Regions from separate parts of the Actinospica acidiphila genome, predicted to be linked through region 1. Evidence: riboswitches for the same ligand, from Rfam matches in the RefSeq annotation. Region 1 holds a riboswitch; each other region holds the start of a gene.

Region 1 (7,390 bases):
CTCCTCGACAGACCCCGGGGCGGATCTCCCCGGAGAGAGGGACGGCACCGCATGCCCGTAACGCCGACCGGACCAACGACTGACGACGAGAGGCCCGCGACGGTCACCGGCCCCGTGCCGTGCCGCATCGTCGTGTGCCGCGACTGCTGCTGCGGCACCCGGAAGGTGACCGGTGTCGACCACGCGGCCCAGACCGAACGCCTGCGTGCCGCGGCACCGGTACGCGTCTCCGACTGCCTCGACGTTTGCGAACACGCCAACGTCATCGTCGTCCAGCCCTCCGCGGAAGGCCGGGCCGCCGGCGCCCGGCCCGTCTGGCTCGGACTGGTCAACGACCCGGACGCGACCGAGGACATCGCCGCCTGGGCACGCGCCGGCGGACCGGGCGTCGCACCACGGCCGGACATCCTCGACCTGTACGCCATCACGCCGCCGCGACGGCGTTCGGCCTCCTGACCGTGTGGCCGGAGAGCCGGAAGGAGGACAGAACCGTGCACGACGCCCGTGCCTCGGCCGCGTCCGTTGCCGCCGCCCTGCACGACGTGGCGGGCCTCGGCGGCTTCTTCGCCCTGCACATCGGCGGACGGGACGACTGCTGGCATCCGGTCGCCCGTTCCTACGCGTCGGGTTTCACCGATCTTGCCGAAGCCGTCGCACGCCGCCACCACGCTGTGGAGCCGCGCGTCGGCGTCTCCATCGCCCACCTCGGTCACGCCGCCCGTCTCTGGTCACCGGCCCTGGCTTGCGTCGTCCTGCACGGAATCGTCCCCGACCTGGAAGGACTGGAGCGGGCCGACGACGGGCCGGCCCTCCGGGTGCCCCGCCCGGCCGGCTGGCACGCTGACCGGCTCGACGACGGTACCGCCCGCGCCCTGTACCAGCAGGTGACCCGTCACCTGTCGGCACTGGCCGACGGACTGCGCGTCAAGGTCGCCCCGCGTCTGCTGGACGGCAACTCGGCGTCGGCGCTCGCCGGGGCGGCCCACGCCCTGCTCGCGCTCCGTCCCGCCGTACGCGGGCCGCTCACCGACCTCACGACCGAGTTGTTGGACACCGGGCGCCTGGCGGGCACCGGCGTGCTCACCGGCCCCGACCTCGCGTTTCGCCGCCGAAGCTGCTGTCTCTACTACCGCGCGCCGAACGGCTCGAAGTGCGGTGACTGCGGGTTGGCCGGCGGTGTACGTCGCCCAGCCCTGCGATGAGGTGTATCCGTTTCGGGCTGTGCCGCTCACCGGGCCGGAAGCCGTGCGTCCGGCCCGGTGAGCCGGGGGTCAGGAGCGGGACAGCTCGTCACGGATGGTGCGGGCGGCGGTCACCAGGTGTTCGAGTGAGGCCCGGGTCTCGGGCCAGGCGCGGGTCTTCAAACCGCAGTCGGGGTTGACCCAGAGCCGTTCGGCGGGGATGGCCTTGAGGCCGGTGCGCAGGAGTTCCGCGGCCTCGTCGGTGCTCGGGACGCGCGGGGAGTGGATGTCCCAGACGCCGGGTCCGGCCTCGCGCGGGTAGCCGTGGGCGGCGAGTTCGTGGGCGACCTGCATACGGGAGCGGGCCGCCTCCAGGCTGATGACGTCGGCGTCGAGGTCGTCGATGGCCTGGACGATGTCGCCGAACTCGGCGTAGCACATGTGGGTGTGGATCTGGGTGTCCGGGCGGACGCCGGACGTGGTGAGCCGGAAGGCTTCGGTGGCCCAGTCCAGGTATCCGGCCCGGTCGGCGCTGCGTAGCGGCAGCGTCTCGCGCAGGGCGGGTTCGTCCACCTGGATGACGGACGTGCCCGCGGCCTCCAGGTCGTGCACCTCGTCGCGCAGGGCGAGGGCGACCTGGCGGGCGGTGTCGGCGAGTGGCTGGTCGTCGCGGACGAAGGACCAGGCGAGCATGGTGACCGGCCCGGTGAGCATGCCCTTGACCGGCTTCTCGGTGAGCGACTGGGCGTAGGACGTCCAGCGCACCGTCATCGGCTCGGGGCGGGAGATGTCGCCGGCCAGGATCGGCGGGCGGACGTAGCGGGTGCCGTAGGACTGGACCCAGCCGTGCTGCGTGGCCAGGTAGCCGGTGAGTCGCTCGGCGAAGTACTGGACCATGTCGTTGCGTTCGGGTTCGCCGTGTACGAGGACGTCGATGCCGGTCTTCTCCTGGAAGGAGATGACCTCCTGGATCTCCGCCTTGATCCGCTCCTCGTAGTCGGCTGTGTCGATCCGCCCGGCGCGCAGGTCGGCGCGGGCGGCGCGCAGGTCGCCGGTCTGCGGGAAGGAGCCGATGGTCGTGGTGGGCAGCAGCGGCAGCCCGAGGTGGGCGCGCTGGGCGGCGGCGCGCTCCGCGTAGGACGGGGAACGGCGCCCGTCGGCCTCGGTGACCGCGGAGGCGCGGGCGCGGACGGCCGGATCGTGGGTGACGGGGGAGTTGGCACGGGAGGCGAGGTCCGCACGGTTCGCCGCCAGGTCGGCGGCGATGGCGTCGGTGCCCCGGGCGAGACCCCTGGCGAGGGTGACGACCTCGGCGCTCTTCTGCCTGGCGAAGGCGAGCCAGCGCAGGATCTGCGGTTCGATGTCCCGTTCGGCGGCGGTGTCCAGGGGGACGTGCAACAGGGAGCAGGAGGCGGACACGTCGACGCGGTCGGCCAGGCCCAGCAGCGTGCCGAGCGTGGACAGGGAGGCGGCGAGGTCGTTGACCCAGACGTTGCGGCCGTTGACCACACCGGCGACCAGCCGCTTGCCGGGCAGCCCGCCGGCGGAGGCCAGCGCATCCAGGTTGGCGGCCGCCGCCCCGGTGAAGTCCAGGGCGAGACCGTCGACCGGGGCCTTGGCCAGCATCGGCAGCGCCTCGCCGAGCCGGTCGAAGTACGAGGCGACCAGGAGCTTCGGCCGGTCGGCTAGACCGCCGAGGTCACGGTAGGCGCGCTCGGCGGCGTTCAGCTCGGCCGGGGTGCGGTCCTGGACGAGGGCGGGCTCGTCCAGCTGGACCCACTCCGCGCCCGCCGCCCGCAGGTCGGCCAGGACCTCGGCGTACACGGGCAGCAGCCGGTCCAGCAGGGTGAGCGGCTCGAAGTCCGCCGGCATGCCCGGGGCGGGTTTGGCGAGCAGAAGGTAGGTGACGGGACCGACGAGGACGGGCCGGGCGGTCAGGCCGAGCGCGAGGGCCTCCTTCAGCTCACCGACCTGCTTGGCGGAGTCGGCGGTGAACGCGGAGTCGGGGCCCAGTTCCGGGACGAGGTAGTGGTAGTTGGTGTCGAACCACTTGGTCATCTCCAGCGGTGCCACCTCCTGGGTACCGCGCGCCATGGCGAAGTAGCCGTCCAGGGCGTCGCCGGTCACAGCGGTGCGGTGGCGTTCGGGGATCGCCCCGACCATGACCGTGGTGTCCAGGACGTGGTCGTAGTACGAGAAGTCGCCGGTCGGCACCTCGTCGATGCCCGCGGCGGCCAACTGCAGCCAGTTCCTCCGGCGCAGTTCGCGGGCGGTGGCGCGGAGGGCGTCGGCGGTGACACGGCCCTTCCAGTAGCCCTCGACGGCCTTCTTCAGTTCCCGGTTCTGTCCCTGGCGGGGGTAGCCGTACACGGTGGCCCGTGCCGCCGCGGCTGCGGACTTCGCTGTCACGGAGATCTCCTTCGCGAGATGAATCCCTGAGATCCCGGAGACGGGACGAGAACGCGAAGGGGTGACACACCGGGCGTGAGCGACGCCGCGCGACAAGGCAGGGCCGTCCGCCTGATATGTACGCCGACCCGCCCTCGAGGTCACCGGGATGTCCGCGCACGACGGTTCGCGCGCGGGCAGTTGGCAGGTCTTCGGACTCGCGGGCACGTCCTCGTCGTTGGAGGACACCTACTGGCCGTCGCTTCCCGGGCCCGGTACCTCGGACCCAGTGCGTATGACGGCGGTCGTTCCCGCTCACCGCTGCGGGGCAGTCCCGGATTTTCACCGGGTTCCCTCTTGCGACACCCCGCCTGGAGGACGGGGCGAACCAGCTGCTGCGGGCAGCCTACGGGCAGTCGTTCCGTCAGGGACGCGGACGTCCGTGATCCGGGCGGTGACCCATGTCACGCGCCCGGAGGGCGCTGGGGCCGCGCTCCCCGGTCAGGCGCCGGTGAGCAGGGCGGGGACCGAGGCGAGGGCGTCCGGGAGTCGTTCGACCGGGATCCCGCCGCCTTGGGCCAGTTCGGGTGAGCCGCCGCCCCTGCCGTCGAGCAGGCGCTTCACCAGGGCCGAAGCGTCCCGCCCCGCGCTCCGGGCCGCGCCGTTCACCGCGGCCACCAGCGTCGCCCGGTCACCGGCGGATGTGCCGATGACCACCGCACCGGGCCGGGCGGCGGGCAGGCGGTCGCGTACGGCGATGGCGAGGGCCCGGGCATCGCCGTCCGTGATGGCGGTGACCACCAGGGTGCCGTCGACGTCGGTGGCGTCGGCCGCGAGGTCGCTCGCACGGGCCCGGTCGGCCTGCTCACGGAGCCGCTGGTTCTCCCGGTCGGCGGACTTCAGCCGGTCCAGCAACCCGGCGATACGGTCGGGGAGTTCGGTACGCGGTGCCTGGAGCTGCTCGGCGATGCGGGTCACCAGGTCGCGTTCGCGGGCCAGGTAGCCGAAGCCCTCGACGCCTACCGCGGCTTCCAGGCGGCGCATGCCGGCGCCGACCGATGACTCCGAGGTCAGCGCGACCGTGCCGATCTGCGAGGCGTGCTCGACGTGGGTGCCGCCGCACAGCTCACGTGACCAGGCGCCGCCGATCTCCACGACGCGGACCTTCTCGCCGTACGTCTCGTCGAACAGGGCCAGCGCGCCCAGTTCCCTGGCCTCCGGCAGCGTCATCCAGCGCACGCCGACCGGCAGGTCGCGGCGCAGGGCCTGGTTGGCGGCCTCCTCGATCTCGCTGCGGACGGCGGGGGAGAGGGCACCGCGCCAGGGGAAGTCCAGGCGAAGGTAGCCGGGGCGGTTGTAGGAGCCTGACTGTAGGGCGCCCGGGCCGAGGACCTGGCGCAGGGCGGCGTGCAGGACGTGGGTGCCGGAGTGGGCCTGGCGTGCGCCGAGGCGCCATTCAGGGTCGACGGCGGCATGCACCGCCTCCCCGGTGGCCAATTCACCCGACAGGACCCGGACCTGGTGGGTGATCAAGCCTGGCAGGGGCCGCTGCACGTCCAGCACCTCCGCCTCCACCGACGTGCCGGAGAGGCGGCCCGCGTCGCTTTCCTGGCCGCCGGACTCGGCGTAGAACGGGGTGCGGTCCAGCACGACGGTGACGATCTCACCCTCATGGGCCACCGGTGCCGGGCCCGAGGAGCCCAGAACGGCCAGGACGCGGGAATCGGTCGCCAAGGTGTCCCAGGCGCGCCAGTCCGTCGGACCGTGTGTGTCCAGGACCGGGCGCAGCGCGGAGAGATCGGTGCCGCCGGTCTTGCGGGCACGGGCGTCGGCCCTGGCCCGTTCCCGCTGCTCGCGCATGAGCGTGGTGAAGCCCTCGCGGTCGACCTCCACGCCTTGCTCGGCGGCCATCTCCAGGGTGAGGTCGATGGGGAAGCCGTAGGTGTCGTGCAGGAGGAACGCCTGGGCGCCGGGCAGCGAACGGCCGCCTTCCTCCTTCACCTTCGCCACCGCCGTGTCCAGGACGGTCGTGCCCTGCCGCAGGGTGGCGCGGAAGGCGTCCTCCTCGCTCGCCGCGCGGTCGGCGATCCGGTCGTACGCCTCGGCCACCTCCGGGTAGCTGGGTGCCATGCAGTCGCGGGCGACGGCGAGCAGGTCGGGCAGCGCCGGGTCGCCGTAGCCGAGTTGACGCATCGAGCGGACGGCTCGGCGCAGGATGCGGCGCAGTACGTATCCGCGGCCCTCGTTGCCGGGTACGGTGCCGTCGGCCATCAGCATCAGGGCGGTGCGGACGTGGTCGGCGACGACCCGCAGGCGCACGTCCGCCTCGGCGTCCGCGCCGTAGCGCATCTCGGCCAGGGCGGCGGCGCGGTCCAGGACCGGGCGGGTCTCGTCGGTCTCGTAGAGGTTGTCGACGCCCTGGAGGAGGGTGGCCATGCGTTCCAGGCCCATGCCGGTGTCGATGTTGCGGCGGGGGAGTTCGCCGAGGATCGGGTAGCCGGACTTGCCGGGTCCCTCGCCGCGCTCGTACTGCATGAAGACGAGGTTCCAGAACTCCATGTACCGGTCCTCGTCGACCGCGGGGCCGCCCGCGCGGCCGAGGGCCGGGCCGCGGTCGTAGTACAGCTCCGAGCACGGGCCGCACGGCCCGGGTACGCCCATGGACCAGAAGTTGTCCTCGTCGCCACGGGCCACGATCCGCTCGTCCGGCAGGTCTGCGATCCTGCGCCACAGACGCCGGGACTCGTCGTCGCTGTGATGGACGGTTACCCAGATGCGGTCCGGGTCGAGTCCGTAGCCGCCCTCGGCGACCTGGGCCGTCGACAGTTCCCAGGCGAAGGCGATCGCCTCCTCCTTGAAGTAGTCGCCGAGGGAGAAGTTGCCGTTCATCTGGAAGAAGGAGCCGTGCCGGGTGGTGCGGCCGACCTCCTCGATGTCCAGGGTGCGCACGCACTTCTGCACGCTGGTCGCCCGCGGCCACGGCGCCGGCACCTCGCCGGTCAGGTACGGCTTGAAGGGGACCATGCCGGCGTTGACGAACAGCAGGGTCGGATCGGGGGTGGGCAGCGGGGCGCTGGGGACGACGGTGTGGCCGCGCTCGGCGAAGAAGTCGAGGAAGCGGCTGCGGATCTCGGCGGTACGCAAGGCGGGGCTCCGGGGCTTACAGGGGGAGAGGGGCGAGGGACCGGGCGGGGTGGCGCGGGCCGAGGAAGACGACGATGCCCTTGCCGTCGGGGGACGGATGGGTGACCTGTGTCCAGCCCTGGCGGCGATAGAAGGCCATGGCCCGGCTGTTCTGGACGGAGGTCAGCAGCCAGGCCCGTCCTTCGGGCGCGTGCGCGGTCACCGCTTGGAGGAGGTCACCGGCGAGTCCGGTGCCGCGGGCGGCGGTACGGACGGCCAGTTCGTCGATCTCCAGGGCTCCGCACAGCCAGTCCGCGGTGTGCGCGGGGCCCAGGCCGGCGGCAACCTGTGGGTGGCAGCGGTCGGTGGGGAAGGGCGTCGGAGTGGTCCAGGCGGTCGCGAAGCCGATGACCTCCCCGTCGCGTACGGCGGTCGCCGCTGTGAAGCCGGAACGTTCCACGTCGGCCGGCAGCCGTGCCGCGAACTCCGTCGCCCGTTCCTCGTCCTCGTTCCAGGGCGGGGCGCAGAAGGCGTCGACGTAGACGGAGCGCAGCGCGTCGGTGTGCGCGATGAGCTCGGCGTCCGTGTGGACGCGGATGTCGGTGGTCATCAGGCCGCCACCGCCTTCCCCATGGCGACCGGGTGCAGGGCGGCGTACTCCAGCGGCGCCGACGGATCGATCGACACGTCCAGCGGCG
Region 2 (7,390 bases), 1.9 Mb from region 1:
CGGAGCGGTCGAAGGACGTGCCCAAGTACGCGATGAGCCCGTTCAGCGTGGGCAACCGCAAGTGCCCCAGCGACCACTTCTCCATGGCGGAGCTCACGCTCGTCACCGCCGTGGTCGCCCACGCGTACGGCTTCGAGCACGCGTCGGACTCCGATCCCCGGCCCCGCATCGGCATCACGCTGCGGCCCCGCCGGCTGATGCTGCGGGCGCTGCCCCGCTGACGCCCCGCCGACCGGCGCGCGGTCAGGCGGCCTCCGGGCCCCTGAACGCGCGCCGGTAGGACTGCGGGGTGGTCCCCACCGCGCGCACGAAGTGGTGGCGCAGCACGGCCGCGTTGCCGAAGCCGGCGCGGCCCGCGATCGCGTCCACCGTCTCGTCCGTCCGCTCCAGCAGATGCTGGGCGAGCAGCACCCGCTGGCGCAGGATCCAGCGGTAGGGCGTGGTGCCGGTCTCCTGCTGGAAGCGGCGGGCGAAGGTGCGCGGCGACATGAGGGCGCGGGCGGCGAGCTGCTCGACGGTGACCTCCTCGTCGAGGTGCTGCTCCATCCACACCAGCACCCCGGCGACCGAGTCGCCCCCGGGCTCCGGCAGCGGACGTTCGATGTACTGGGCCTGCCCGCCGTCGCGGTGCGGGGGCACCACCATCCGGCGGGCGATCCGGTTGGCCACCTCAGGGCCCTGTTCCTTGCGCACCAGGTGCAGACAGGCGTCGATGCCCGCGGCGGTGCCCGCCGAGGTGATCACCGGGTCCTCGTCGACGTAGAGCACGTCGGGTTCGACCGTCAGATGCGGATAGCGGCGGCTCAGCTCCTCCGCGTGCTTCCAGTGCACCGCGGCCCGCCGGCCCTCCAGCAGCCCGGCGGCGGCCAGCACGAACGCCCCGGAGCACACGCTCAGCACCCGCGCGCCCCGGTCCACCGCCCGGCGCAGCGCGTCCAGCATCTCGGGTGGGAACTCCCGGGAGGTGTAGGAAACGCCGGCGGGCACGGTGATCAGGTCGGCCGCGTCCAGCCGGTCCAGGCCGTGCTCGGTCTGGAGCGTGAAACCGGCGCTGGCGCGCACCGAGGCCCCCTCCGCAGAGACGACCGCGAAGTCGTACACCGGCAGCCCGTCGTCGCTGCGGTCGATGCCGAAGACCTCGCAGACCACGCCGAGTTCGAACGGATTCACGCCGTCGAGCAGGACGGCCGCCACATTCCGGAGCATGGCTCCAGTGTGCCTCGCCGTTGGCAGTAAATCGAGGGTGCACGACAGTCCTGCCACTCCTCGTAAGGAGCGTCCGGCGGCACAGTGGTGTCCATGAACACGACGCAGACAGAAGCACTGATCGCGATGGTGGCCGTTCTCGGCCTGTTCGTCCTCATGGTCGCGCCCGCCGTGATCGGCATCCTGCGCGACCGCCGCATCGACCGGCAGATCCGGCGGGCCCGGGCCACCCTGGTCACCGAGCCGCCCGGTATGCCGGCCGCGTCCCGGCCGGAGCACCGGGCCGCCTCCCGCCGCCACGCACGCGCGGCGTGAGACGGCCCCGGCGCGCGGGCCCTAGAAGTCCTCGTCCAGGTCGACCGTGCCCTCCACGGCGACCTGGTACGCGGACGGACGGCGTTCGAAGAAGTTGGTCAGCTCCTGCACGCCCTGCAGCTCCATGAACGAGAACGGGTTCTCCGAGCCGTACACCGGCGCGAAGCCCAGCCGCACCAGACGCTGGTCGGCGACGCACTCCAGGTACTGCCGCATCGACGCGGTGTTCATGCCGGGCAGCCCGTCCCCGCACAGGTCACGGGCGAACTGCAGCTCCGCCGCGACGGCCTCGCGGAGCATGTCGGTGACCTGCCGCCCGAGCTCCTCGTCGAACAGCTCCGGCTCCTCCTTGCGCACGGTGTCCACCACGTCGAAGGCGAAGCTCATGTGCATCGTCTCGTCGCGGAACACCCAGTTGGTGCCGGTCGCCAGCCCGTGCAGCAGACCCCGGCTGCGGAACCAGTAGACGTAGGCGAAGGCGCCGTAGAAGAACAGCCCTTCGATGCAGGCCGCGAAGCAGATGAGGTTCAGCAGGAAGCGGCGCCGGTCGGCCCGCGACTCCAGCCGGTCGATCTTCTCCACCGAGTCCATCCACCGGAAGCAGAACTCGGCCTTCTCCCGGATGGACGGGATGTTCTCCACGGCCGCGAAGGCCGCCGCCCGGTCGTCCGGATCGGGCAGGTAGGTGTCCAGCAGGGTCAGGTAGAACTGGACGTGCACGGCCTCCTCGAACAGCTGCCGTGACAGGTACAGCCGCGCCTCGGGCGAGTTGATGTGCTTGTACAGCGTCAGCACCAGGTTGTTCGCCACGATCGAGTCGCCGGTGGCGAAGAACGCCACGAGCCGGCCGATCAGATGCTGCTCCTCGGGCGTCAGCTTCGCCAGGTCGGCGACGTCCGAGTGCAGGTCCACCTCCTCGACATGCCAGGTGTTCTTGATCGCGTCCCGGTAGCGCTCGTAGAAGTCCGGGTAGCGCATGGGGCGCAGGGTCAGCTCGAAGCCGGGGTCGAGCAGGTTCTTGGTCGTGCTGGTGGTCACTGGCAGGCCTCGCAGGATTCGGGGTTCTCGAGGGAGCAGGCGACGGCCTCGGGGTCGGCCGGCTGCTGGACGGGGACGGGTACGGCGGCGCGGGCCGCGCGGGCGATCCGGGTCGCCGGACGGGAACGCAGGTAGTAGGTGGTCTTCAGCCCCTGCTTCCAGGCGTAGGCGTACATCGAGGAGAGCTTCCCGATGGTCGGCGTCTCCAGGAACAGGTTGAGCGACTGCGCCTGGTCCAGGAACGGGGTCCGGGCGGCGGCCATGTCGATCAGGCCGCGCTGCGGGATCTCCCACGCCGTGCGGTACAGCCGCCGTACGTCCTCGGGGATCCACGCGAAGTCCTGCACCGAGCCGTTCGCCTCGCGCAGCGCCTCACGGGTGCGCGCGTCCCACACGCCCAGCCGCTTGAGGTCCTCCACCAGGTACGAGTTGACCTGGAGGAACTCCCCGGACAGCGTCTCGCGCTTGAACAGGTTGGACACCTGCGGCTCGATGCACTCGTACACGCCCGCGATCGATGCGATGGTCGCGGTGGGCGCGATCGCCAGCAGCAGCGCGTTGCGCAGGCCCGTCGCGGCGATCCGCGACCGCAGTGCTTCCCAGCGCTCCGGCCAGGCGAGCTCGACTCCGTAGTGGTCGGGGTGCAGCACGCCCCGCGCGGTGCGGGTCTTCTCCCAGGCGGGCAGCGGACCGTGCCGCTCCGCGAGACCGGCGGACGTCTCGTACGCGGCGAGCATGATGCGCTCGGCGATCCGGGTGGACAGCGCCTTCGCCTCGGGGGAGTCGAAGGGCACGCGCAGCCGGAAGAACACGTCCTGCAGCCCCATCACGCCCAGACCCACCGGGCGCCAGCGGCTGTTGGACCGGGACGCCTCCCCGGTCGGGTAGAAGTTGATGTCGACCACCCGGTCCAGGAACGTCACGGCGGTGCGGACCGCCGCGTCCAGGCGCTCCCAGTCCATGCCGTCCGGGCCCGCGAAGGCCGCGAGGTTGACCGAGCCGAGGTTGCAGACCGCCGTCTCCCCGTCGTCGGTGACCTCCAGGATCTCCGTGCACAGGTTGGAGGAGTGGACGACGTGACCCGGTTCGGCGGTCTGGTTGGCGGTGCGGTTGGCGGTGTCCTTGAAGGTCATCCAGCCGTTGCCGGTCTGCGCGAGGGTGCGCATCATCCGGCCGTACAGCTCGCGCGCCGGGAGCGTCCTGCGGGCCAGGCCCTTCGCCTCGGCGGCTCGGTAGGCCGCGTCGAACTCCTCGCCCCACAGGTCGACCAGCTCGGGCACGTCGACGGGGGAGAACAGCGACCATGGGGCGTCTGCGTCGACCCGGCGCATGAACTCGTCCGGGACCCAGTGCGCCAGGTTCAGATTGTGCGTACGGCGGGCGTCCTCACCGGTGTTGTCGCGCAGCTCCAGAAACTCCTCGACGTCCGCGTGCCAGGTCTCCAGGTAGACCGCGGCGGCGCCCTTGCGCCGGCCGCCCTGGTTCACGGCGGCGACCGAGGCGTCCAGCGTCTTCAGGAACGGGACGATGCCGTTGGAGTGCCCGTTGGTGCCGCGGATCAGCGAACCCCGGGCGCGGACGCGGGAGAAGGACAGACCGATGCCGCCGGCGTGCTTCGAGAGGCGGGCGACCTGGTGGTAGCGCTCGTAGAGGGAGTCCAGCTCGTCCTTGGGGGAGTCCAGGAGGTAGCAGGACGACATCTGCGGGTGGCGGGTGCCGGAGTTGAACAGCGTGGGGGAGGAGGGCAGGTAGTCCAGCCGGCTCATCAGCCCGTACAGCGCGGCGACGTCCTCCAGCGCCCGCTCGCTCTCGTCCTCGGCGAGCCCGCAGGCCACCCGCAGCAGGAAGTGCTGGGGCGTCTCGACGACCTTGCGGGTGACCGGGTGGCGCAGCAGGTAGCGGCTGTGCAGGGTGCGCAGGCCGAAGTAGCCGAACCGGTCGTCGGCGTCCGTGTCGACCAGCGCGTCCAGACGGGCCGCGTGGAGCCGGACGAACGCGGCGGTGCGGTCGCCGATCAGGCCCTCCCGGTGACCGGCGGCCACCGAGCCGGTGAACGAGGTGACGCCCTGCGAGGCGGCCTCGGCGCGGATGCCGAGGGTGAGCAGCCGGGCGGCGAGCCGGGAGTAGGCGGGGTCCTCGGAGATCAGCCCGGCCGCCGCCTCGGTGGCCAGGTCCCGCAGCTCCGCCTCGTCGGCGGAGGCGGACCGGCCGCGCAGCGCGGCCGCGGCCACCCGGCCGGCGTCGGCGTCGGGCAGGTCGGCGGTCAGCTGGGTCAGGGTCCGCAGCAGCGCGGCCCCGGGGCCGTCACTGTCCTCGGTCACGCGGGTCGCTGAAGCCGGATCGGCTGGCGCGATGGTCACGTGTGGCTCTCCCTCGCTCGGCACGGGGGCCTCGAAGAGCGCAGGGGGCAGCACACGAACGCACGCGGCGTCGCGTCCACCGGCCCATTCCGCGAGGCCCGGACGTCAGGGCACCCGGACCGGAAGGGCCGGGCGCACTGTCGGCAGGTCCTCGGACTGACTCCCGTGCGCGCCCGTGGGCAGGCATGGGTACACCGTTGCGGGACAGTTCCGGATTCGCACCGGATTCCCCTGCGGCGACAGCGAGCATGAGCATACATCTTGTGCCGGGTGTCGCCGACGGACCCATATGTTGTGTCGCGCTGGGGTTATGGTGGGGTCGGACGGAAGGGCTGCGCCCGGCCGTCAGAGCGTCAGTTCGTAGACCAGCAGCATGATGTCGTCGAGCTCCGGCAGCGGGTTCCAGTCCCGCCCGGGGGCCCGCGTGAAGCCCAGCCGCTCGTACACCCGGTGCGCGGAGTGCATCGTGCGCTGCGTGGACAGCACCATGCGGGTGCGGCCGAGCGCCCGCGCCCGGTCGACGCAGGCGCGCACCAGGGCCTCACCGGCGCCCCGGCCGCGGTGGGCGGGGGAGACGGCCAGCATCCGTATCTCCGCCTCGCTGGGCTCCGCGATGTCGGCCATGGGCCCGGGGCCGGGCACGAAGGTCACCCCGCCCAGCAGCGCGCCGTCCGCCACGGCGACCAGCACCTCGGCGGCCGCCGCCCGCTTGCCCACGTCCCGCAGCTCGTCCAGGTAGGAGTCGGACTCCCCGAAGTCCAGCAGCCCGTCGCCGAGATAGGCCTGAGCGGTGATCTCACCGAGGTCCGCGTGCTCGCCGGGCGTCGCCGGCCGGATGACGATGTCCATGCGGGGGAGTCTGCCGCACGGGCACGACAGCGGGCCGCCGGTTTTCCACCGGCGGCCCGCTGCCCTGCGTGTGAACGGCGTCAGTGCTTGCTGTCCGCCGTGGCCGGCGGGAGCTCCACCTGCACGCCCGGGTCGCCGGCGTCCGCCGTGTAGTCGCGCGGCTCGGTCTCGTCGACGCCGTCCGGCGCCTTGACCGCCCGCATGACGAAGGTCAGGACGACCGTGACCAGCACGTTGATCACGAAGGCGGTGAGACCGATGTAGCCGATCTCCCCGATGCCCGGGATCTCCTTGGCGGAGCCGCCGAAGTGCTTCTGCGTCGGCGACGCCACCCCGTACGCGGCGACCGTGCCGTAGATCATGCCGACCGCCCAGCCGCCGATCAGCGCCCAGCGGTGGAACCAGCGGGTGAACAGGCCGCCCACCAGCGCCGGGAAGGTCTGCAGGATCCAGATGCCGCCCAGCAGCTGGAAGTTGATCGCGACGGTCTTGTCCATGGTCAGGACGAAGACCAGCGCGCCCACCTTCACCAGCAGGGACACGATCTTGGAGACCGCGGTCTCCTGCTTGGGCGTCGCGTCCGGCTTGATGAAGTCCTTGTAGATGTTGCGGGTGAACAGGTTCGCCGCCGCGATCGACATGATCGCCGCCGGCACCAGCGCGCCGATGCCGATCGCCGCGAAAGCCACCCCGGCGAACCAGTCCGGGAACATGTTCTCGAACAGCTGCGGGATGGCCAGCTGGCCGTTCTGCACCTTCACCCCGGCCGCGATCGCCATGAACCCGAGCAGCGCCAGCAGGCCCAGCATCAGCGAGTACAGCGGCAGGATCGTGGTGTTGCGGCGGATCACCTCACGGCTGCGCGAGGACAGCGTCGCGGTGATCGAGTGCGGGTACATGAACAGCGCGAGCGCCGACCCCAGCGCCAGCGTGGCGTACGTCCACTGGCCCGCCTCGCCCGGCACCAGGGCGCCGCGCGGGGCACCGGTGGCCGGGTTGGTCTCGCTGTACGCCTCCTGCGCGGAGGCGAAGATCTCGTCGAACCCGCCCAGTTTGATCGGGATGTAGATGATCGCCACCGCGATCACGATGTAGATCAGCGTGTCCTTGACGAACGCGATCAGCGCGGGCGCCCGCAGCCCCGACGAGTAGGTGTACGCGGCCAGCACACCGAAGGCGAGGAGCAGCGGCAGGTCCTTGATGAACCAGTTGGTGTTCTCGCCGCCGCCGACGCCCATCACGTCCAGCACGGCCTGGATGCCGACCAGTTGCAGCGCGATGTACGGCATCGTCGCCAGGATGCCGGTGACCGCGACGGCCAGCGACAGCCCCTTCGAGCCGAACCGCCCGCGCACGAAGTCGGACGTCGTCACATAGCCGTGCTTGTGCGACACCGACCACAGCCGGGGCAGGAAGGTGAAGATCAGCGGATACACGAGGATCGTGTACGGCACCGCGAAGAAGCCGGCCGCGCCCGCCGCGTAGATCGCCGCCGGGACGGCCACGAAGGTGTACGCGGTGTACAGGTCGCCGCCGAGCAGGAACCAGGTGACCCAGGTGCCGAACGACCGCCCGCCCAGGCCCCATTCGTCGAGAGTGTGCTCGTTGGCGGCCTTGCGCCA
Region 3 (7,390 bases), 1.1 Mb from region 1:
AGGTGACCGCGCGGTCCGTGAGGGAGCCGGGGCGGCGGGCGGCGAGCACGCCGAGGAGCGTGCCGAGCAGGACGGCGGCGGCGAACGCGACGGCGCACAGCAGCGTGGACCACAGCAGCCGTTCGCCGATGACCTCGGCCACCGGCTGCCGCATCACCGCGGACTGGCCGAGGTCGCCGCCGAGGGCGGAGGTCAGCCAGTCCCACCAGCGGGCGGTGAACGGCCGGTCCACGCCGAGGTTCTCCCGCAGCCGGTCCAGGGTCTCCTGGTCGGCGCCGAGCGCGGCCGTGCCCGCGTACGCCCTCACCGGGTCGAACGGGGACGCGGCGGCGACGGCGAACACGCCGAACGTGACGACGAGGAGCACCGGCACGGCGTGCAGCGCGCGGCGCGCGGTGAGCCGTGCCATCGGGCGCCAGGGGACGCGGGTCGTGGCCCGCCGGGGGCGTGGGTCATGCCGCGGGCTGCCAGTCCTCGACGTTCCACCAGGGTCCGGCGGCGAAGCCGTGTTCGTGCGGTTCGGTCTGGGTGGTGAGGCCCTTCCAGCGGTCGGCGAGCACGTACAGGTGGTCGATGTGGGTGAGGAAGGTGTAGCCGGGGTCCTTCACGAGGGCGCGCTGCAGGGCGTCGTAGGCGGCCTTGCGGGTCTCCGGGTCCTGGCTGCGGCGGCCTGTCTCCAGGGCGCGGTCGACGGCCGGGTTGTCGTAGTGGGCCATGTTGTTGAAGCCGTCGCCGGCGAGGGAGGAGTGCAGCATCGTGTAGAGCCCGAAGTCCGGGTCGCCGGTGCTGCCGAAGCCCGCGAGGACGGCGTCCCGGTTCATGCGGGGCTCGATGACCTCCCAGGTGGCGCTCTCCACCCGGACGTCGATGCCGGCCTTCTTGGCGTCGGAGGCGTAGGCGAGGGCGTGGTCCTGACGGACCTTGTCGCCGGAGGGGTAGTACAGCGTGAAGCGGGCGGGGCGGCCGTCCTTGGCGCGGATGCCGTCCCCGCCCTTCGTCCAGCCGGCGGCGTCGAGGATGCGGCCGGCCGCGGCGAGGTCGCGCGGGCGCTCGGTGTCCTCGGCGAACCACGGGTCGTCGACGGGCAGCGGGCCGTAGGCGGGGCGGCCGGCGCCGTCGAGGATCTTGTCGACCATGGCCTGCCGGTCGACGGCGAGGTCGAGGGCGCGGCGGATCGCGGTGTCGCCGGTGACGGGGTTGCCGCTGGGGAGGGTGACGACGCGGACGTCGTAGGAGGTGGCCCGGTAGGTCTTCTTGTCGTCGTCGCTCTTGAAGGTGGCGGCGAGGTTGGGCGGGAGGACCGCGCCGTCGAGGTCGCCGGAGCGGAGCCGGGTGGCGCGGACGTCGTCGTCGGAGACGATCGCCATGGTGAGCTTCTTCACCTTCGGGGTGCCGCCCCAGTAGTGCGGGTTGGCCTTGAAGGTGAGCTTCTCGCCCTTGCGCCAGTCGACGAGGACGTACGGTCCGGTGCCGACGGGCTTCGTGTTGAAGGCGCCGGTGTTGGGGTCCTGCTCGCCGGCGACGTGCTCGGGCACGATCGGCAGGACCGTGCGGGCGGCGAACGGCGCGTAGGGGTGGTGGAGGGTGAAGACGACCGTGTCGTCGCCCACCGCCCGGACGTCCTTGACGGCCGCGAGTTCGCTCCTGGCGGTGTTGTTGGTGTCCTCGTCGAGGACCGTGCGGTAGGTGAAGACGACGTCCCGCGCGGTCAGCGGCTTGCCGTCGCTGAACTTCACGCCCTCGCGCAGGGTGTACGTGTAGGTGCGTCCGCCGTCCGTGATCCGCGGAAGTGCCCTGGCCAGCGCGGGTTCCAGGGTCATGTCGGCGGTGCGGGCGAGGAGGCCGTCGAACAGCTTGGAGTTGCCGTCCTTGCCGTAGCCGAGGAGCGGGCTGAGGGTGTCGGGCTCGGTGGAGACGCCGATCACCACGGACTCGCCGGCCGCCGCGCCGTCCGCGGTGCCGGAGCCCGGCGCCGAGCAGGCGGAGACCGCCGCGGCCGTCGCCAGCACGGCGGCGGCGCCCCGTATGCGTCGTCGGGTCGTCATCGAACCTCACATCCCTGTTGCTGGAAAATAGCTCTTGCATATTAGTTGCAGGAAGACCTTGCCCAGAACGGCGGCCCCCCAGTCGCCGGGGTTGCCGGGCCGCCCGAACGCGCAGGTGTGCGCCGGGGTCCGAGCCGCCGGGCGCCCTCCGCGCGCCCCCGCCGCCGCTTGTCACCGGGCCGCGACGGGGACTACTGTCACCACGCCTTGGTGACGGGAAATCGGTGCGATACCGGTGCGGCCCTCGCCACTGTGATCGGGAAGTCCGGCTCCGGCCCTCACGGGCAGCCACTGGGTCCTCAAGGACCCGGGAAGGCGGAGCACGGGCGGTGGTACCCGTCAGCCAGGAGACCGGCCAAGGCGCGTCAACCATCCACGAGGTGCTGGAGAGGGTCTGCTGAGCCATGCACATTGCCGAGGGTTTCCTGCCTCCGGCGCACGCGGTCGCCTGGGGCGTCGCGTCGGCGCCGTTCGTCGTCCACGGAGCCCGGTCGCTCATCCGTGACGTCAGAGAGCACCCCGAGAGCACGCTGCTGCTGGGCGCGTCGGGAGCGTTCACGTTCGTCCTGTCCGCGCTGAAACTGCCCTCCGTGACCGGGAGTTGCTCCCACCCCACCGGGACCGGGCTGGGCGCGATCCTGTTCCGGCCGCCGGTCATGGCGGTGCTCGGGACCATCACCCTGCTGTTCCAGGCGCTGCTGCTCGCCCACGGAGGGCTCACCACGCTCGGCGCCAACGTCTTCTCCATGGCGATCGTCGGGCCCTGGGCCGGATACGCCGTCTACCGGCTGCTGCGCCGGTACGACGTGCCGCTGATGGGCGCGGTGTTCTGCGGCGCGTTCGTCGCCGACCTGTCGACGTACTGCGTGACCAGCGTCCAGCTCGCGCTGGCGTTCCCCGACCCGGGCAGCGGATTCCTGGGCGCGCTGGGGAAGTTCGGCTCCATCTTCGCCGTCACGCAGATCCCGCTCGCGGTCAGCGAGGGGTTGCTGACGGTGCTGGTGATGCGCCTGCTGGTGCAGTCCAGCAAGGGCGAGCTGACCCGGCTCGGGGTGCTGGTCACCTCGGCGGCCGGGGGCAAGCAGGCCGAGTCGGCCGAGGCGGTGACCCGGTGAGCCGCAACGCGAAGATCAACACCCTGCTCCTGCTGCTCGTGGCCGCCCTCGCCGTGATCCCGCTGGCGCTGGGGCTCGGCGACCACAAGGAGGAACCGTTCACCGGGGCGGACGGCGAGGCGGAGACCGCGATCACCGAGATCGACCCGGACTACGAGCCGTGGTTCTCACCGCTGTACGAACCGCCGTCCGGGGAGATCGAGTCGGCGCTGTTCGCCCTCCAGGCCGCGCTCGGCGCGGGCGTCCTGGCGTACTACTTCGGGCTGCGTCGCGGACGCCGGCAGGGCGAGGCGCGGGCGCGTGGGCGGGCCGTCACGCAGGACGCGGACGCGGAGGACGCCGACGCGGAGGCGCGCACCGGCGCCGACGGCGGACGGGACTGACCGGCCCGTGCTGCCGATCGACGCGGCGGCGCACAGCAGCCGCTGGCGCCGCCGTCATCCCGTGGACAAGGCCGTCCTCGGTCTCGGCCTCACCGTCCTCGCGATCTCGCTGCCCCCGTGGCCGGGCGCCGCGCTGGTGCTGGTCACCGCGCTGGTGCTGCTGCTCGGCCCGGCGGCGGTGCCGGCCGGGCGGCTGTGGCGGGCGTACCGGGTGCCGCTGGGGTTCTGCGTCACCGGGGCGCTGCCCCTGCTGATGCGGGTGGGCGGGCCCGGCGGTTTCCTGTCGCCCGCCCCCGACGGGCCCCTGCGCGCCGGGGAGTTGCTGCTGCGCACCTCGGCCGCCTCGCTGGGCGTGCTGCTGTTCGCGTTCACCACGCCGATGTCGGACCTGCTGCCACGCCTGGTGCGCGCCGGGGTGCCCGCGCCGCTCGTGGACGTGGCGCTGGTGACGTACCGGATGAGCTTCCTGCTGCTGGACTCGGTGCGCCGGGTGCACCGGGCGCAGGCGGCGCGGCTCGGCCACACCACCCGTGCGGCCACCTGGCGTTCGCTCGGCGGGCTCGGCGCGACCGCGTTCGTGCGGTCCTTCGACCGTGCGGCGCGGCTGCAGACGGGGCTCGCGGGCCGCGGCTACGACGGCGCCCTGCGCGTGCTGGTGCCGGAGGCCCGGGTGTCCGCCCGGTTCACGACCGCGAGCGTGACGCTCCTGGCAGCGCTGGCCGCCCTCACCTTCGTACTGGAAAGGCCCCTGTCGTGAGCGGATCCGTGCTGGTGGCACTGCGGGACGTGTCCTTCGCGTACGAGGAGGGGCCGCCGGTGTTCACCGGGCTCGACTTCGAGGTGCGCGAGGGGAGGGCGCTGGCCCTGCTGGGGCGCAACGGCAGCGGCAAGACCACCCTGATGCGGCTGCTGAGCGGCGGACTGCGCCCGCACGGAGGGGAGTTGAGGCTGTCGGGCCGTGCGGTGCGGTACGACAGGAAGGGGCTGACGGCGCTGCGCACCACCGTGCAGCTGGTGGTGCAGGACCCGGACGACCAGTTGTTCGCGGCGTCCGTGGGGCAGGACGTGTCGTTCGGGCCGCTGAACCTGGGGCTGCCGGACGGGGAGGTGCGTGCGCGGGTCGCGGAGGCGCTGGAGGCGCTGGACATCGCCGCGCTCGCCGACCGGCCCACGCATCTGCTGTCGTACGGGCAGCGGAAACGGACGGCGATCGCGGGCGCGGTCGCGATGCGGCCGCGGGTGCTGATCCTGGACGAGCCGACGGCGGGCCTCGATCCCGACGGCCAGGAACGGCTGCTGGCCACTCTGGACGGTCTGCGGGCGGGCGGCACGACGGTGGTGATGGCGACGCACGACGTGGACCTCGCCCTGCGCTGGGCCGACGACGCGGCCCTGCTGACGCCGTCGGGCGCCCACACCGGGCCGGTCGCGGAGACGCTGTCCCGGCGGGACCTGCTCACGGCGGCGGGGCTCAGACTGCCGTGGGGTGTGGCGGCCGGACTGTTCCTGCGGGCGCGAGGGCCGGCCGGCGCCGCGGACGTCGGCCCTCGCACCCCGGAGGAACTGGCGGCGCTGGCCGCCCTGCCGGAGCACGGGGACCGGCGGCCGGGCTAGGCCGAAGGCGCCGGCGGACCGATGTGTACATTTGTTCCTACTCGGTGGGTGAGCGGGATCATCGCCTGCCTGCCCCTCGTTCTCACCATTCCCGGCGGAGCCCCACCGTGACCGACCGTGCCGTACGCCGACGCCGCCGGGCGCTGTACCTCTTCTTCCTCCTCAACGGCATCGCCATGTCCTCGTGGATCACACGCACCCCCGACGTCCGTGACCGTCTGGGGGTGTCCACGGGGGAGATGGGGCTGGTGCTGTTCGGGCTGTCCGTCGGCTCCATGGCCGGCATCCTGTGCTCCGGCCGATTCGTGTCCCGGTTCGGGACCAGGCCCGTGACGGCGCTCGGCACGCTGTTCGTCGTCGCGAGCGTGGTCGTCGTGGGCGGAGGCACCGCCCTCGCCTCCGCGCCCCTGGTCGCCGCGGGGCTGTGCCTGTTCGGCCTGGGGGTCGGGGCGGGCGAGGTGGCGATCAACGTGGACGGCGCCGACGTCGAGCGGATCACCGGCAGACCGGTCCTGCCCACGCTGCACGGATGCTTCAGCCTGGGCACCGTCATCGGCGGCCTGGCCGGCATGGCGGCCACCGCCGCGGCGTTCCCCGCCCAGTGGCACCTCCTGGCGGTGGCCGTGGTGACGGCCGCGATGTTCGGGTACGCCATCGGCGGCGTCCCCGCCGGCATCGGGGTCCGTGCCGCGGCGCCCGCTTCGGGCTCCGCGCGGCCGGCGGGACCGCGGGTGTGGAAGGACCGGCGGCTGCTGATGATCGGGGCCATCGTCCTGGCCATGGCTCTCGCCGAGGGCGCCGCCAACGACTGGCTGCCGCTGCTGATGGTCGACGGCCACGGTCTCGACGCCGCCCTCGGCTCGCTCGTCTTCGTGGGGTTCGCCGCCGCGATGACCCTGGGGCGCTTCGGCGGCTCGTTCTTCCTCAGCCGCTACAGCCGGGCGGCCGTGGTGCGGGCCAGCGCGGTCTCCGGCGCCGTCGGACTGTGCCTGGTCATCTTCTCCGACAACGCCGTCGTGGCGGCGGCCGCCGTCCTGTTCTGGGGACTGGGCGCGTCCCTGGGCTTTCCGGTGGCCCTGTCGGCGGCCGGCGACTCGGGGCCCGACGAGACCGCCCGGGTCGGCCTCGTGGCCACCATCGGCTACGTCGCGTTCCTGGTGGGGCCGCCCACCCTCGGCTTCCTCGGCGATCACTACGGGCTGCGCCCGGCGATGGTCGTGGTCCTGGCGTTCGTCGCCGCGGCCGTCTTCGTGGCGCCCGCGGCCGGTACGCGCGGGTCCCGTCACCGGGAGGCCGAGGCCGGTGCCGAGGCCGGTGCCGGTGACGGTGCCGGTGCCGGTGCCTCCGGCGGACTCACCGTGTGAGAAGGCTCGGCGTCCTGTCCTGCCCTTTACACAGTTCCCCGCGCCCCTGAGGTGTTGGGGCGCGGGGATCTGCGTAGACGTAAGCGTCCGAAACGGACCTGTCAGCAGCCGCCGCAGTTGTAGTACGTGACGTCCCAGTGGTTGCCCTCGTCCGCGTAGACGTTGCCCGAGCCGGACTGCCACTGCTGGGCCCCGTCGCCGCGCACGCCGATGTAGGTGAACGTGTTCTTGATGTAGTTCCCGACGCAGGTCGTCTTGCCGAAATCGAGCTTGTAGCCGTTCCAGTGCGAGTACGTGCCGGAGGCGTGCCCGGTCTCGGTTCCGCCGGTGATGTTCAGAGCGCAGCCGCTGGCCCGCTTCAGGGTCTGGGCGCCCTGCGCGGTGGCCAGGTTGAGCTGGTCGAAGGACGTGCAGGTGGACACGTTGCGGTTGGAGCAGCCTCCGGACGAGGACCACGTGATGCCGACCTGGCTGAACATGGAGGTCGCGGTCGCGTGGCTGATCTTGGTGGCGGCGGAGGCCTCGCCCGCGGTGCCGACGACGGCCGCGCCGGGGGCGACGACCAGGGCGAGGGCGGTCAGGACCGAGCGGAGCTTGGGGGCCTTGAGGGTCTTCATGTGGGGGGACCTTCCTGCTGGGAGCCAGGGTGGGGGTGAGGGACGGCTGTGCAGGCGGAGCAGACCGATGATGCCCGGGGTCTACGCGCGTCCGCCAGAGGACAAAACGGAATGCTGCCGCCTGCGCGTGCCGCTGATGTCCCGTCAGGCCGCCGAGCGGAAGGCGGGGAGGTAGCCGGAGGACTGGCCGACGGCCTTCGGGTGGTAGGAGTTGCCGATCGGGATGGTGACGCTGTGCAGCCAGGCGTCGCC

The links. A riboswitch is a leader RNA that binds a small molecule or an ion and turns the genes downstream of it on or off. The one in region 1 is predicted to bind cobalamin.
Region 2: it holds a riboswitch for cobalamin, as region 1 does, so the genes downstream of both, HXP48_RS10880 (ribonucleoside-diphosphate reductase subunit alpha) here and metE (5-methyltetrahydropteroyltriglutamate--homocysteine S-methyltransferase) in region 1, are expected to answer to the same signal.
Region 3: it holds a riboswitch for cobalamin, as region 1 does, so the genes downstream of both, HXP48_RS07450 (energy-coupling factor ABC transporter permease) here and metE (5-methyltetrahydropteroyltriglutamate--homocysteine S-methyltransferase) in region 1, are expected to answer to the same signal.

The regions. Positions count from the first base shown of each region.
Region 1 covers NZ_JABZEM010000002.1:617,575-624,964, reverse strand. Annotated here, with positions in the region: gene HXP48_RS02910 (hypothetical protein) at 52-456, shown strand; gene HXP48_RS02905 ((2Fe-2S)-binding protein) at 492-1,202, shown strand; gene metE (5-methyltetrahydropteroyltriglutamate--homocysteine S-methyltransferase) at 1,272-3,590, opposite strand; cobalamin riboswitch at 3,768-3,964, opposite strand; gene alaS (alanine--tRNA ligase) at 4,071-6,713, opposite strand; gene HXP48_RS02890 (GNAT family N-acetyltransferase) at 6,730-7,302, opposite strand; gene tsaD (tRNA (adenosine(37)-N6)-threonylcarbamoyltransferase complex transferase subunit TsaD) at 7,302-7,390, opposite strand, start outside.
Region 2 covers NZ_JABZEM010000002.1:2,512,726-2,520,115, reverse strand. Annotated here, with positions in the region: gene HXP48_RS10900 (bifunctional albaflavenone monooxygenase/terpene synthase) at 1-221, shown strand, start outside; gene HXP48_RS10895 (GlxA family transcriptional regulator) at 244-1,206, opposite strand; gene HXP48_RS10890 (hypothetical protein) at 1,300-1,521, shown strand; gene HXP48_RS10885 (ribonucleotide-diphosphate reductase subunit beta) at 1,543-2,499, opposite strand; gene HXP48_RS10880 (ribonucleoside-diphosphate reductase subunit alpha) at 2,556-4,919, opposite strand; cobalamin riboswitch at 5,045-5,215, opposite strand; gene HXP48_RS10875 (GNAT family N-acetyltransferase) at 5,265-5,768, opposite strand; gene mctP (monocarboxylate uptake permease MctP) at 5,849-7,390, opposite strand, start outside.
Region 3 covers NZ_JABZEM010000002.1:1,674,418-1,681,807, forward strand. Annotated here, with positions in the region: gene HXP48_RS07440 (ABC transporter permease) at 1-409, opposite strand, end outside; gene HXP48_RS07445 (ABC transporter substrate-binding protein) at 453-2,045, opposite strand; cobalamin riboswitch at 2,237-2,419, shown strand; gene HXP48_RS07450 (energy-coupling factor ABC transporter permease) at 2,450-3,160, shown strand; gene HXP48_RS07455 (energy-coupling factor ABC transporter substrate-binding protein) at 3,157-3,543, shown strand; gene cbiQ (cobalt ECF transporter T component CbiQ) at 3,551-4,300, shown strand; gene HXP48_RS07465 (energy-coupling factor ABC transporter ATP-binding protein) at 4,297-5,157, shown strand; gene HXP48_RS07470 (MFS transporter) at 5,265-6,521, shown strand; gene HXP48_RS07475 (hypothetical protein) at 6,623-7,138, opposite strand; gene HXP48_RS07480 (SGNH/GDSL hydrolase family protein) at 7,283-7,390, opposite strand, start outside.